Regions from separate parts of the Paenibacillus sp. FSL R7-0204 genome, predicted to be linked through region 2. Evidence: a T-box and tRNA genes for the amino acid it is inferred to sense, from the RefSeq annotation. Region 2 holds a T-box; the other holds one or more tRNA genes.

Region 1 (6,495 bases), 5.7 Mb from region 2:
GGGTCCTGGGAGAGTAGGACGCCGCCAAGCGAACAATCAATTCATTGATTGCTTCACAACTGTAAGTTTTGTTATATGGGCTTTTAGCTCAGTTGGTTAGAGCGCACCTCTGATAAGGGTGAGGTCGGTGGTTCGAGTCCACCAAGGCCCACCATATAACAATCTTGAATTGAATAGCAAGTACCGGGGTCCCCAGACAGTAATCGGGATTAACCTCGAAGCTACACCTCGCTTTTTGGGGTGATTATATGGGGCCATAGCTCAGCTGGGAGAGCGCCTGCCTTGCAAGCAGGAGGTCAGCGGTTCGATCCCGCTTGGCTCCACCAATCATTATTTACAAGAGTATATGCAAGAACTTGATCCTTGAAAACTGGATACCGAAACGAATTTGCGTTTTAGAACATTCCTTTAAGCTGAACTTGTGTAAACAAGTTTCAATATTTTAGTGATGCTAAGTGAAGGTTTTTGATTGTGCAAACAAGCAAAACACCGGAACGTTGGTTAAGCTATTAAGAGCACACGGAGGATGCCTAGGCGCCAGGAGCCGACGAAGGACGTGGCGAACAACGAAACTGCCTCGGGGAGCTGTAAGCAAGCTTTGATCCGGGGGTGTCCGAATGGGGAAACCCAGCTGTGGTAATTCGCAGTTACTCGTATCTGAATACATAGGATACGCAGAGGCAGACCAGGGGAACTGAAACATCTAAGTACCCTGAGGAAGAGAAAACAATAGTGATTCCGTCAGTAGCGGCGAGCGAACGCGGAACAGCCTAAACCAAGGGGCTTGCCTCTTGGGGTTGTGGGACGTCTCACATGGAGTTACAAAGGAATATGGTAGGCGAAGAGGTCTGGAAAGGCCCGCGATAGAGGTAAAAGCCCTGTAGCCTAAACTGTGTTCTCTCCGAGACGGATCCCGAGTAGTGCGGGGCACGTGAAACCCCGTATGAATCCAGCAGGACCATCTGCTAAGGCTAAATACTACCTGGCGACCGATAGTGAAACAGTACCGTGAGGGAAAGGTGAAAAGCACCCCGGAAGGGGAGTGAAATAGAACCTGAAACCGTGTGCTTACAAAAAGTCAGAGCCCTTTCTATGGGTGATGGCGTGCCTTTTGTAGAATGAACCGGCGAGTTACGTTTAACATGCAAGGTTAAGGTGAGAAGCCGGAGCCGCAGCGAAAGCGAGTCTGAATAGGGCGACTAAGTATGTGGACGTAGACCCGAAACCGTGTGATCTACCCCTGTCCAGGGTGAAGGTGCGGTAACACGCACTGGAGGCCCGAACCCACGCATGTTGAAAAATGCGGGGATGAGGTGGGGGTAGCGGAGAAATTCCAATCGAACTCGGAGATAGCTGGTTCTCCCCGAAATAGCTTTAGGGCTAGCCTCGGTGAATGGAGTGGTGGAGGTAGAGCACTGATTGGGTGCGGGGCCCGCAAGGGTTACCAAGCTCAGTCAAACTCCGAATGCCATTAACTTCTTGCCGGGAGTCAGACAGTGAGTGCTAAGATCCATTGTCAAAAGGGAAACAGCCCAGACCATCAGCTAAGGTCCCCAAGTGTGTGTTAAGTGGGAAAGGATGTGGAGTTGCACAGACAACCAGGATGTTGGCTTAGAAGCAGCCACCATTGAAAGAGTGCGTAATAGCTCACTGGTCGAGTGACTCTGCGCCGAAAATGTAACGGGGCTAAACACACCACCGAAGCTATGGCTAGATGCGTTGCATCTGGGGTAGGGGAGCGTTGTATGTGGGTTGAAGGTGTACCGTAAGGAGCGCTGGACAGCATACAAGTGAGAATGCCGGTATGAGTAACGAAAAGATCAGTGAGAATCTGATCCGCCGAAAGCCCAAGGTTTCCTGAGGAAGGCTCGTCCGCTCAGGGTAAGTCGGGACCTAAGGCGAGGCCGAAAGGCGTAGTCGAAGGACAACAGTTTGAAATTACTGTACCACCGTAATCCGCTATGAGCGATGGGGTGACGCAGGAGGGTAGTGACGCGGACTGATGGATGTCCGTCTAAGCAGTGAGGCTGGTGTGTAGGCAAATCCGCACACCGCACAGGCTGGGCTGTGATGGGGAGCGAAAATTACAGTAGCGAAGGTCATGATCTCACACTGCCAAGAAAAGCCTCTAGTCAGGAGAAGGTGCCCGTACCGCAAACCGACACAGGTAGGCGAGAAGAGAATTCTAAGGCGCGCGGAAGAACTCTCGTTAAGGAACTCGGCAAAATGACCCCGTAACTTCGGGAGAAGGGGTGCCTCGGTAGGGTGAATAGCCCGAGGGGGCCGCAGTGAAAAGGCCCAAGCGACTGTTTAGCAAAAACACAGGTCTGTGCGAAGCCGCAAGGCGAAGTATACGGGCTGACGCCTGCCCGGTGCTGGAAGGTTAAGGGGAGCGGTTAGGAGCAATCCGAAGCTGTGAACCGAAGCCCCAGTAAACGGCGGCCGTAACTATAACGGTCCTAAGGTAGCGAAATTCCTTGTCAGGTAAATTCTGACCCGCACGAATGGCGTAACGACTTGGGCGCTGTCTCAACGAGAGATCCGGTGAAATTTTAATACCTGTGAAGATGCAGGTTACCCGCGACAAGACGGAAAGACCCCATGGAGCTTTACTGCAGCTTGATATTGAATTTGGGTACGATCTGTACAGGATAGGTGGGAGCCGTGGAGGCAGGAGCGCAAGCTTCTGCGGAGGCGCCGTTGGGATACCACCCTGATCGTATCTAGGTTCTAACCTAGTGCCCTCATCGGGTACGGGGACCGTGTCAGGCGGGCAGTTTGACTGGGGCGGTCGCCTCCTAAAGAGTAACGGAGGCGTTCAAAGGTTCCCTCAGAATGGTTGGAAATCATTCGCAGAGTGCAAAGGCATAAGGGAGCTTGACTGCGAGACCTACAAGTCGAGCAGGGACGAAAGTCGGACTTAGTGATCCGGTGGTACCGCATGGAAGGGCCATCGCTCAACGGATAAAAGCTACCCTGGGGATAACAGGCTTATCTCCCCCAAGAGTCCACATCGACGGGGAGGTTTGGCACCTCGATGTCGGCTCATCGCATCCTGGGGCTGAAGTAGGTCCCAAGGGTTGGGCTGTTCGCCCATTAAAGCGGTACGCGAGCTGGGTTCAGAACGTCGTGAGACAGTTCGGTCCCTATCTGTCGTGGGCGCAGGAAATTTGAGAGGAGCTGTCCTTAGTACGAGAGGACCGGGATGGACGTACCGCTGGTGCATCAGTTGTTCCGCCAGGAGCATGGCTGAGTAGCTACGTACGGACGGGATAAGCGCTGAAAGCATCTAAGCGTGAAGCCCCCCTCAAGATGAGATTTCCCAGTATGTAAGACCCCTTGAAGACGACGAGGTAGATAGGTTGGAGGTGGAAGTGCAGCAATGCATGGAGCTGACCAATACTAATCGGTCGAGGGCTTATCCAAAATCTACAACGCAGATTCGTTTCGGATTCAGTTTTCAGGAATTAAATTCCTGTGCGGATTTACATGGCTACCATTAATTTGGAGAGATACCCAAGTGGCTATAAGGGGACCCTCTGCTAAGGGGTTAGACTGCGTAAGCGGTGCGAGGGTTCGAATCCCTCTCTCTCCGCCATTATAAATCCAATACTTGTAGTGTGGCGGCGTAGCTCAGCTGGCTAGAGCGTACGGTTCATACCCGTGAGGTCGGGGGTTCGATCCCCTCTGCCGCTACCATACATACCCGGAGGCTTAGCTCAGCTGGGAGAGCATCTGCCTTACAAGCAGAGGGTCGGGGGTTCGAACCCCTCAGCCTCCACCATTTTTATTCTTTGAAGTTCTAATACCTTACACCGTGCCGGTGTAGCTCAACTGGTAGAGCAACTGACTTGTAATCAGTAGGTTGGGGGTTCAAGTCCTCTCGCCGGCACCATTTTTAAGAGCAAATTGTGGAACCGTGGTGTAGTTGGCCTAACATGCCTGCCTGTCACGCAGGAGATCGCGGGTTCGAATCCCGTCGGTTCCGCCATTTTTTTGTTTTTAGGCTTTTTTTCATGGCTCGGTAGCTCAGTCGGTAGAGCAAAGGACTGAAAATCCTTGTGTCGGGGGTTCGATTCCCTCCCGCGCCACCATATATGGAGGCTTAGCGAAGTGGCCAAACGCATCAGACTGTAAATCTGCTCACGTACGTGTTCGGTGGTTCGAATCCATCAGCCTCCATCCCTTTTTAGGAGCCATTAGCTCAGTTGGTAGAGCACCTGACTTTTAATCAGGGTGTCGAAGGTTCGAGTCCTTCATGGCTCATCTTAAGTCAAACGGTCATCACTTTAGGGTGGTGGCTTTTTTTGTATTTTGATTCATGATTCAAGTATGCTCGTAAGCGCAAATTCCGCATTTTACAGCAAAATATGATAAAATAAGCGAAAAAAGCAAAAGTGGTGGAGAATGGTGATGATGGATAGTGAGGGTTTGCGTCAAAAATTGGAGCAACTCACCGGAAAGAGGACCGGAATCAAGCAGCTGGGCAGGCAGCATTCCGCTTCACTTTTTGGCATAGGTACGGATAAGAATCAGGAACTGCCGGTCATTCATGAGGGTTATCTGTGGCTTCCCCTGTATGAGAATGATGGCCGTGTTACAGCAGTATGGGTGGAGACAGAAGGGCTGTCACCGCTGGAGCTGGAGCTGGTGAATTATGCCGGGCGCAATTTTGCGGCAGCACTTAAGGCAACTGGCTTCAAGGAAGAAGGAGAGATGGAGGCACGGCAGCTTAGCGGATGGCTGAACGCTCAACTGGAGCAGGAGAAGGATGATGCGGAGATCCCGGATGAAATCTCACTGAAGGGCCGGCTGTTCGGGGATATGATTCCCTTCATGCTGGTAAGCGAGAATGTTCATAATCCGCAAATGACGTATCGCTCCTTAATGAAGCTGCTGCGCAGTTATTTCGAGAATGATGTATTGCTGGTTCCCCTGCAGGATAAGGAATGGTTAATTTTAGCCCGTAAGGAACTCCTCACAGGAGGAGATGATAAAGAGGATGAGGAAGAGAGTGCTGAGGATTTGCTGTCACAGACTTCTATGGGGTTGCATGAGTTGATTGCCAGCGAGTGGGTTGGCGTCTTTCATCTCGCGGTCTCTCCTGCCATTATCCCGGTTAAAGGTCTGACAGGAGCAGTAGCCTTGCTGCGGGAGACGATTCTTCTTGGACGCATCTTCCAGGTAGGGGATTATATTCATCTGCCGTGGGAGCTGCACATGGAGCGGCTGGTTAACAGTATTCCGGATGACCGGCGAAGACAGCTACTGGGCCAGATCGGTGATTACACGGCGGTACTGGCGGATAAGGAAATGCTGCTGACGCTGGAGACTTTTTTTGAAATGGACTGCAATGTTAGTGAAACCGCCAAAAAACTGTACATTCACCGTAACACGCTGCTCTACAGGCTGGACAAGATCAAGCAGGAGACGGGGGCCGATGTCCGCAGCTTTGGAGATGCCGCTATTGTGAAGCTTGCTATGTTATTGTATAAAGTGACGAAAAGAAAATAGGTTTTTTGTGAACCTTGCAAATAGCCATGAGGCCGGCTCTGGGGTAAGATAAGTGTACAAGAAAGCGTTTGATTTTCTATTCCAATAATAGACTCGAGGGGGAAATACAATGGCAGGCGTACGTTTAGAGCATATTTTCAAAAAATACCCGGGTTCCGATAAAGCAACAGTAATCGATATCAATCTTGATATTAAAGATAAGGAATTCCTCGTACTGGTTGGTCCTTCCGGTTGCGGTAAATCCACAACCCTTCGTATGATCGCTGGTCTGGAAGAAATCTCTGAAGGTAAAATGTACATTGGTGACCGTGTTGTGAATGACGTTGCTCCTAAAGACCGTGATATCGCGATGGTATTCCAATCCTACGCCTTGTATCCGCACATGAGTGTATATCAGAACATGGCTTTTGGTCTGAAACTGCGCAAAGTGAAGAAAGAAGAAATCGACAAGAAAGTACGCGAAGCAGCAAAAATCCTGGATATCGAGCACTTGCTGGATCGTAAACCTAAGGCACTGTCCGGTGGTCAACGTCAACGTGTCGCTCTAGGCCGCGCTATCGTCCGTGATCCACAAGTCTTCTTGATGGATGAGCCTCTTTCCAACTTGGATGCTAAACTTCGTGGTCAAATGCGTGCTGAAATCACTAAGCTGGTTAAGCGTCTTGAAACCACTTGTATCTATGTAACGCATGACCAGACAGAAGCCATGACGATGGGTGACCGTATCGTAGTTATGTACGATGGTATCATCCAGCAGGCAGCTTCCCCTGAAGAACTGTACAATGAGCCTACGAACCTGTTCGTAGCCGGATTTATCGGTTCCCCTACCATGAACTTTATCAACGGTACTCTTTCCGAATTAAACGGCGCTGTCCGTTTCCGTGCAGAGAACCTTGATGTTGAAGTTCCAGGGGGCAAAGCTACAATCCTGCGTAACAAAGGCTTCATCGGTAAAGATGTAATCATGGGCGTTCGTCCAGA
Region 2 (6,495 bases):
CCCTTTGTTGCGGCGTTCTACTCCGTCAATCTCGATGCCGGCGGTGGTGATTTTGTCCGCCAGCTCATCAGCGGTCACCCCTTCCAGCGATATATAATCGGCCAGCCAGGCGGTTGATACTTTCATAATCGCACACTTCCTTTTTGTTTCAGATGTATTAATCTCCATGCCGGCCTGCGCCGGGGTGCGGAAGCGGATATAAACAAGCCCACGTCAACTTCGCGCAAAAAAATTCTGCATTGCAGTGTTCCTACAGAGAATATTTGGACTTCCGGCCGCTGTTAGGATTGAATTTCCTGTTTACACTGCTGGCCGCAGTAGAAATCCAATCCTACAGGCGGACGCTACCGCTCCTCCAGTTCCAAAATTCCCCTCCGGTCCTTCAATCGCAGTCATTTAATTAGCACTGCCGTCATCCCTCCGGCTTATCGCTATCCGGCCCGCGCCCCGCGCACGGCCGCCAAATCCCTAAATACCCTTGAACTGCTTCACAAAGCCCATATCATTCGTGTAGAAGTAGCGGATATCATCGATGCCGTATTTCAGCATCGCGATCCGTTCAGCGCCCATGCCGAACGCGAAGCCGCTGTAGACCTCAGGGTCGTAGCCGCCCATCCGCAGCACATTCGGGTGCACCATACCAGCGCCGAGGATCTCCAGCCAGCCGCTCTGCTTGCAGAGCCGGCAGCCTTCGCCGCCGCATTTGAAGCAGCTTACATCCACCTCAACGCTAGGCTCGGTGAACGGGAAGAAGCTTGGGCGCAGGCGGATACCCGCGCTAGGTCCGAACATCTCCTTCATGAACTGCTGCAGGGTCCCCTTCAGGTCGCTCATGCGGATATTGCGTCCGATCACCAGACCTTCAATCTGATGGAACTGGAAGGAGTGAGTCGCATCGTCGTCGTCACGGCGGAACACCTTGCCCGGACAGATGACCTTGACCGGAGTCTCCCCGTTCATCGCCTGCATGGTACGGATCTGAACCGGCGAGGTCTGTGTGCGCATCAGAATGTCTTCCGTAATATAGAAGGAATCCTGCATATCGCGGGCCGGATGGTTCTTCGGAAGGTTAAGCGCCTCGAAGTTGTAATAATCTGTCTCCACTTCCGGTCCTTCCGCAACCTTGTAGCCCATGCCGATGAAAATATCCTCGATCTCCTGAATCACCCGGCTGAGCGGATGAATCCCGCCTTGCGGCATGCCGCGGCCCGGCAGAGTTACATCGACCTTCTCCGCACTGAGGCGGCTCTCTGTCTCCTGCTGCTGGAACAGCTCCTGCTTGGCGCCGATCACCTCTTCAATGGCGCTGCGCACCAGATTGGCCACCTGGCCGATCACCGGACGTTCCTCCGCGCTTAGTCCACCCATACCGCGCAGAACCTCTGTCAGCTCGCCTTTTTTGCCAAGGTATTTGACACGCAGGTCATTCAGAATCTGCGGATCGGATACCGCCTGCAGCTTCGTCAGTGCCTCGGCCTTCAGTGCTTCCAATTTGTCTTTCATGGCTTGTACTGCCCCCTCAAATCTCGTATTGTTCAACAAAAAAAGGCCTTTCCTCCCGGTAAAGGGACGAAAAGACCGTGGTACCACCCTTGTTAGACGGCCGTACGCTTCCCTTAAGAGCAATATTCCCTCTTTCGGTGCGGCAAAGACCTGTCTCACTTTATACAGAAATAACGGTCTGCGGCCGGTCCCCCCTACTAGCGCTCTTCAAGGAGGCCTTGAAGCACATTCAGGGAACTGCTCCGGAGTGAACTTCGGCAGCTCTGCTCTCTTAGAAACGCTCTCAATCTGCGGCGCTTCCTCCCTGTAAGCCAGGCACTGCGTACTCTTCTCCATCATTGCATGTATGCGGATTATAAACTCTACACTTCGATCCTCCGCTTGGGAAGATATGCCCATCTATTATATGCAAAAACAGCCAGTTTGACAAGCCGCGCAAATTCCGCTTATTTTTTATCTACTTTTAAGCTTCCTTTAAGCTTTAGCACGGTTTGAAGGCTTTTTTTTCAGCGGGCATTCAGTCAATGTTGATATTTTGCCTTATGAGATCATTCAAGGAGGAAATTACATGCTTACACGAAAAAAAGCATTTGTTCTGCTGCTGCTCAGCACATTTGCCGCAAGTCAAACCACAGGAAGCCCGGGAACCACGGCCTATGCTGCTTCATCCGGTTCAACGGCTGCCACAGCAGCAATCACGGTCACGGAAGTCTCCACACTTAACGGTCTAAGTGCGCTCAAGCTCAGCACCGCACTTCAGGTGAAACTGAGCCATGTAGGGATTCAGAGCCAAACCGGCGGTAATATTCTCACCTACACGCTCACCTATACCAACACTGCCGGCAGCAGCGTCAATCTGGCAGACTATTTCTCCAAAATTGTAACTGCGGGCGGCAGCATCATCAAGGGAAAACCGGTCAGTGCAGACAATGCTGTCAAGAAAATCCCCGCCAAGCAGAGCACCAGCCTTACATACTATGCGAATATTGGTACTGCCGCTTCCGTCAAAGGACTCAAAATCAACATCTACGGCTGGAATTTCAGTGCCGCTAATTATGAACAGCGTATAGGCACGTTCACGATTCCTTCCTATTATTCTCTGTCCTCGCTTACAGGCGAGACCCGGAAAGTTGAACTCGGCGGCATTACAGCCGGCACCAAAGCCGAATCCGTGCAAATCTACAAATATAACGGCAAAGTCTATGCCAAGGTCGGGCTTAGCCTAACCAATCTGGGTACCAAAGTGCTTACAGATCCGGGCTATACTTTGTACCTGAATTCCTCGGGCGGCTCTGTCTTCACACTTACGCTGGATGAAGGCAGCTCCGAATTCAAGCTTCAGCCTCAGGAGAAGAAGACGCTCTATTATATGACCGAGATTCCCTCCTACATGAACGTCACCCGGATGACGCTGCAGATCGCCAAGCTGGATGAAGGACTCAAGCTGTACTTGCCTGTCTCTTCCTATGCCCTTCCGGCTGCGGTAACCGCAGATTTCACTGTAGCGGCGGGTTATACCAAAAAGGTCTCCATCGACAGCAATAGGGTGGACATGCAGCTGCTGAAGGCAAGTGTGCATGCGGATAACGGGAACGGTGTGTGGAGCTATCAGCTCCGGGTGAAGAATACCGGCAGTACAGCGGTTACTTTGCCTGCTTATGAGCTTAACATCAAGTCGGCGGAAGGCTATAGCTTCCCGGTGACAGCCGCAGCCTTCAACGGCCTGACCCTGAAGCCGCTGGAAGAAAAGCTGATTGAGCTGAGCGCCAGTGTTCCGCTGGAGCTGGCTCAGAATTCGCTGGAGCTGCAAATGATTGCTCCTGCAGCCAGCGCGGATAAGGTAACGCTGCCTGTGGCCTATTTCCGCATCCCTTATGCGCCGGAGAGCCAAATTCATCTCGCTGCCGAGACCAGCGTAACCAATACCTATGGCACCTTCGCTGTCTCTCTGGACTCCCTGCTGCGTCTGCCTTGGGGCAGCGAGGATCTGGTGCAGGCTGTACTAACGATACGCAATGCAACGTCCAGGACCATTACTTTGCCTGCTTTTACCGGAATACTGCTGGTGGATCAGAAGGATCTCAGCTCCTCTTCTCAGACTTATACGGACAACAGCTCTTCGGTCCTTGCCCCTGGTGCCAGCACTCAGATAACGGTTCAAGGCCATATTCCATACACCCTGGATTTCAGACAAGTCAAGCTCATCCTCCAGGAGACCAAGGGTACAGAAGTGTCGCAGTTCCTCTCTCTCAGCACAAGCGACAGTGCCGTTAAGAGTGTTGCTCCGCTGGCTGCAGGGGAAGCCTTCAAGATCTTGGCCACCGGCAAAAAAGCCACCGTGAAGGAACGTTCCACCCTCCTGTATACAGGAACCGGCTCGAACCTGGTGTACAGCGAAGTGGAAATGAACAGCGACGAAGTCCGGCAGGCAGATCTGGCCCGTCTGTACGGGCAGTTCAGGACTGCTGACGGGCAGTATTTTGAAGCAACCGTAAGCCAGTCTGAGCTGCCAACCAGCCCTGAGGGCAAAACTCTGGTTACCTTCTGGGCGAAAGTTCCGGCTGCTCTGGACACCGCAGGTCTTCAGCTGTATATCAGCCAGGCAATTGCGGATGGCAAGCTGACTGCCGCAGGAACGGCTGCGACGGGATACGTGAATACGGCAGCGCTGACACTGACACCGGCAGAGGTTACGCCTTTGACCAATCTGGCTTCTGTCTCCCTCTTCCCTTATACATTGGCTGTTACCAGCTCAACAGGGGAACTCACCAAGGGCGCAAGCAGCATTGCAGTGACGTTCAATTACAATCTCAATCAGGATACTACCTATCAGACAGGCGCTTACCAGCATAAGCTCATCCTTCAGGTTATAGATCCTTATGGACAGTCTCATGAGAAAGCACTGATGCTCGGCACCGACTTGACCCTGGGAACAAACAACTCTTATTCTACGACCCTTACCAGCGCCCTGTTCAAAAATCTGAGCTCCGGCACCTACGCCCTTAAATTCTACGATGAATTCCAGGGAGTACGGACAGAGCTCGCCAGCCAGGCCTATTCCCTTGAGGTTACCGCCAAAGCAACCACCTCTTCCCCCGAAGGAGCTGCACAATGAATAAGAAAAAGATCATCATTATCGCTTCAGCGATAGTCCTCGTTGCTATTGCAGGGATTGCGGGCTATAAGCTCTGGCCGGATCAGAACCGGCAGATCAATGCCGCTCCGCTGAATACGGCAGTTGCCAGTAAGGGGGATATCCTGGTGGGTGTCTCTGGTTCAGGTGCAGTATCGGCGATCAACAGCGAGAGCATCCGTACCAAAGAAGCCGGGAAGGTCGATACGGTCATGGTTAAGAAAGGCGATGTCGTTAAAAAGGGCGCGGTGCTGATCACATTTGTCGCGGGCGATCTGGACGATAAGCTGAAGGAAGCCACGAAGTCACTGGAGAATCTCAAGACAGAGCTTGCGAATAAACAGGAGAGCTACAAGACGCTGGCTATGAATAACGCGACAGAAGAAGAGCTGGAGTCGGCAAAAAAAACCATTGATAAGGCCAATAGCGATATCGTAGACCAGCAGGAATCCATCGCTGCCATCCATGAAGATATGGCTCCGCCTGATCCGCTGACCGCTCCGATCGATGGAACGATCACTGCCGTGAATATTACGGCCGGCGAACAGGCCCAGAATGGTACAGAGCTGTTCACCATGACCGACTACGTGAACCTAAGCGTAACCGTGCAGGTAGACGAGCTGGATATTCCCAAAATCAAGCTGAATCAAGCCTCGGCTATTACACTGGATGCCCTTGAGGACAAGTCTTTTACCGGTAAAGTTATAGATATCGCCAAAGAAGGGACCTCCTCTAATGGTGTCTCCTTGTTCAACGTCACTGTTGGATTAAATGACTCGGAGGGTGTGCTTATCGGCATGTCTGCTGAGGTGGCAATTACGATCGAAGAGAAAAAGGATATTCTGACCGTTCCCATCGAAGCTGTAACGAAGATAAACGGGAAATCCTTCGTCAATGTGCCGGGGACCGGGGATGAAGAATCCGGCAGGGCGGACAGAAATGCAGCGGGATCTAATTCCCCTGCCGGCGCTGCAGCGGGCAGTGAACACTCCGGTAGTGAAGCAGGGACCAGAGGCACAGGCGCCCGCAGCGGCAGAGAATTCCAGGGCGGTGAGCTTCCGTCTGGAGAGCTCCCTGCTGGCGCGGAGTTTCCCGGCAGAGCAGCCGGAAGCAAAGGGGCAGCAGGTTTCGCCTCAGGCATGAAACGAATGGCCGTAGAGACCGGTATCCACAATGAGAGCAGCATCGAAATCGTCAGCGGCTTAAGTGAAGGGGATGAAGTGATCCTCCCCACCGTGATTTCCTCAGGCAATACCACCTCCCCGCTGCAAGGCGGTATGGGCGGTATGGGCGGCTTCGGCGGCGGCGGAATGACCGGCGGGAGCGGGGGCTTTCCCGGCGGAGGCGGCGGCTTCGGCGGCGGGGGTAGCGGCGGTGGCTTCAGCGGTGGCGGTGACGGACGATGATCTCACCAGAACCGCTGATCCGGGTTGAGAAGATGCAGCACAGCTACACGATGGCCGGAGAATCGATGACAGTTCTGAGGAGCCTGAGCTTCAACATTCATCACGGTGAATTCGTGGCGATCATCGGCCCGTCAGGGTCAGGCAAGTCCACCCTGATGAACATGCTGGGCTGCCTCGATGTCGCTAATGAAGGCGATTATTTCCTCGACGGCCAGGAGATCCGCAGGCTATCTGACAACAGGCTGGCCCAGATCCGCAATGAAAAGATTGGCTTCATATTTCAGAACTTCAATCTGCTGCCGAAATTATCTGCGGTAGAGAATGTAGAGCTGCCCTTGATCTATCGGGGAATGTCCCATAGGGAGCGCAGAGAAATTGCCCGCAGTGCCCTGGTTCGGGTAGGCCTGGAGAGCAGAATGAATCACCGTCCCTCCGAGCTGTCCGGAGGCCAGC

What was found. A T-box is a leader RNA that pairs with one kind of tRNA and senses whether it is charged. The one in region 2 lies ahead of pheS (phenylalanine--tRNA ligase subunit alpha), so its partner is inferred to be a tRNA-Phe.
Region 1: it has a tRNA-Phe gene. The T-box ahead of pheS (phenylalanine--tRNA ligase subunit alpha) is inferred to sense a tRNA for this amino acid. The anticodon was not compared.

What each region holds. Positions count from the first base shown of each region.
Region 1 covers NZ_JBBOCA010000001.1:62,626-69,120, reverse strand. Annotated here, with positions in the region: rRNA gene rrf (5S ribosomal RNA) at 1-30, shown strand, start outside; tRNA gene MKX42_RS00350 (tRNA-Ile) at 78-154, shown strand; tRNA gene MKX42_RS00345 (tRNA-Ala) at 251-326, shown strand; rRNA gene MKX42_RS00340 (23S ribosomal RNA) at 500-3,426, shown strand; tRNA gene MKX42_RS00335 (tRNA-Ser) at 3,507-3,598, shown strand; tRNA gene MKX42_RS00330 (tRNA-Met) at 3,623-3,699, shown strand; tRNA gene MKX42_RS00325 (tRNA-Val) at 3,709-3,784, shown strand; tRNA gene MKX42_RS00320 (tRNA-Thr) at 3,820-3,895, shown strand; tRNA gene MKX42_RS00315 (tRNA-Asp) at 3,914-3,991, shown strand; tRNA gene MKX42_RS00310 (tRNA-Phe) at 4,019-4,094, shown strand; tRNA gene MKX42_RS00305 (tRNA-Tyr) at 4,100-4,182, shown strand; tRNA gene MKX42_RS00300 (tRNA-Lys) at 4,194-4,266, shown strand; gene MKX42_RS00295 (PucR family transcriptional regulator) at 4,414-5,514, shown strand; gene MKX42_RS00290 (ABC transporter ATP-binding protein) at 5,624-6,495, shown strand, end outside.
Region 2 covers NZ_JBBOCA010000001.1:5,808,230-5,814,724, forward strand. Annotated here, with positions in the region: gene pheT (phenylalanine--tRNA ligase subunit beta) at 1-126, opposite strand, end outside; gene pheS (phenylalanine--tRNA ligase subunit alpha) at 469-1,503, opposite strand; T-box leader at 1,563-1,851, opposite strand; gene MKX42_RS25390 (hypothetical protein) at 2,072-4,618, shown strand; gene MKX42_RS25395 (efflux RND transporter periplasmic adaptor subunit) at 4,615-6,042, shown strand; gene MKX42_RS25400 (ABC transporter ATP-binding protein) at 6,039-6,495, shown strand, end outside.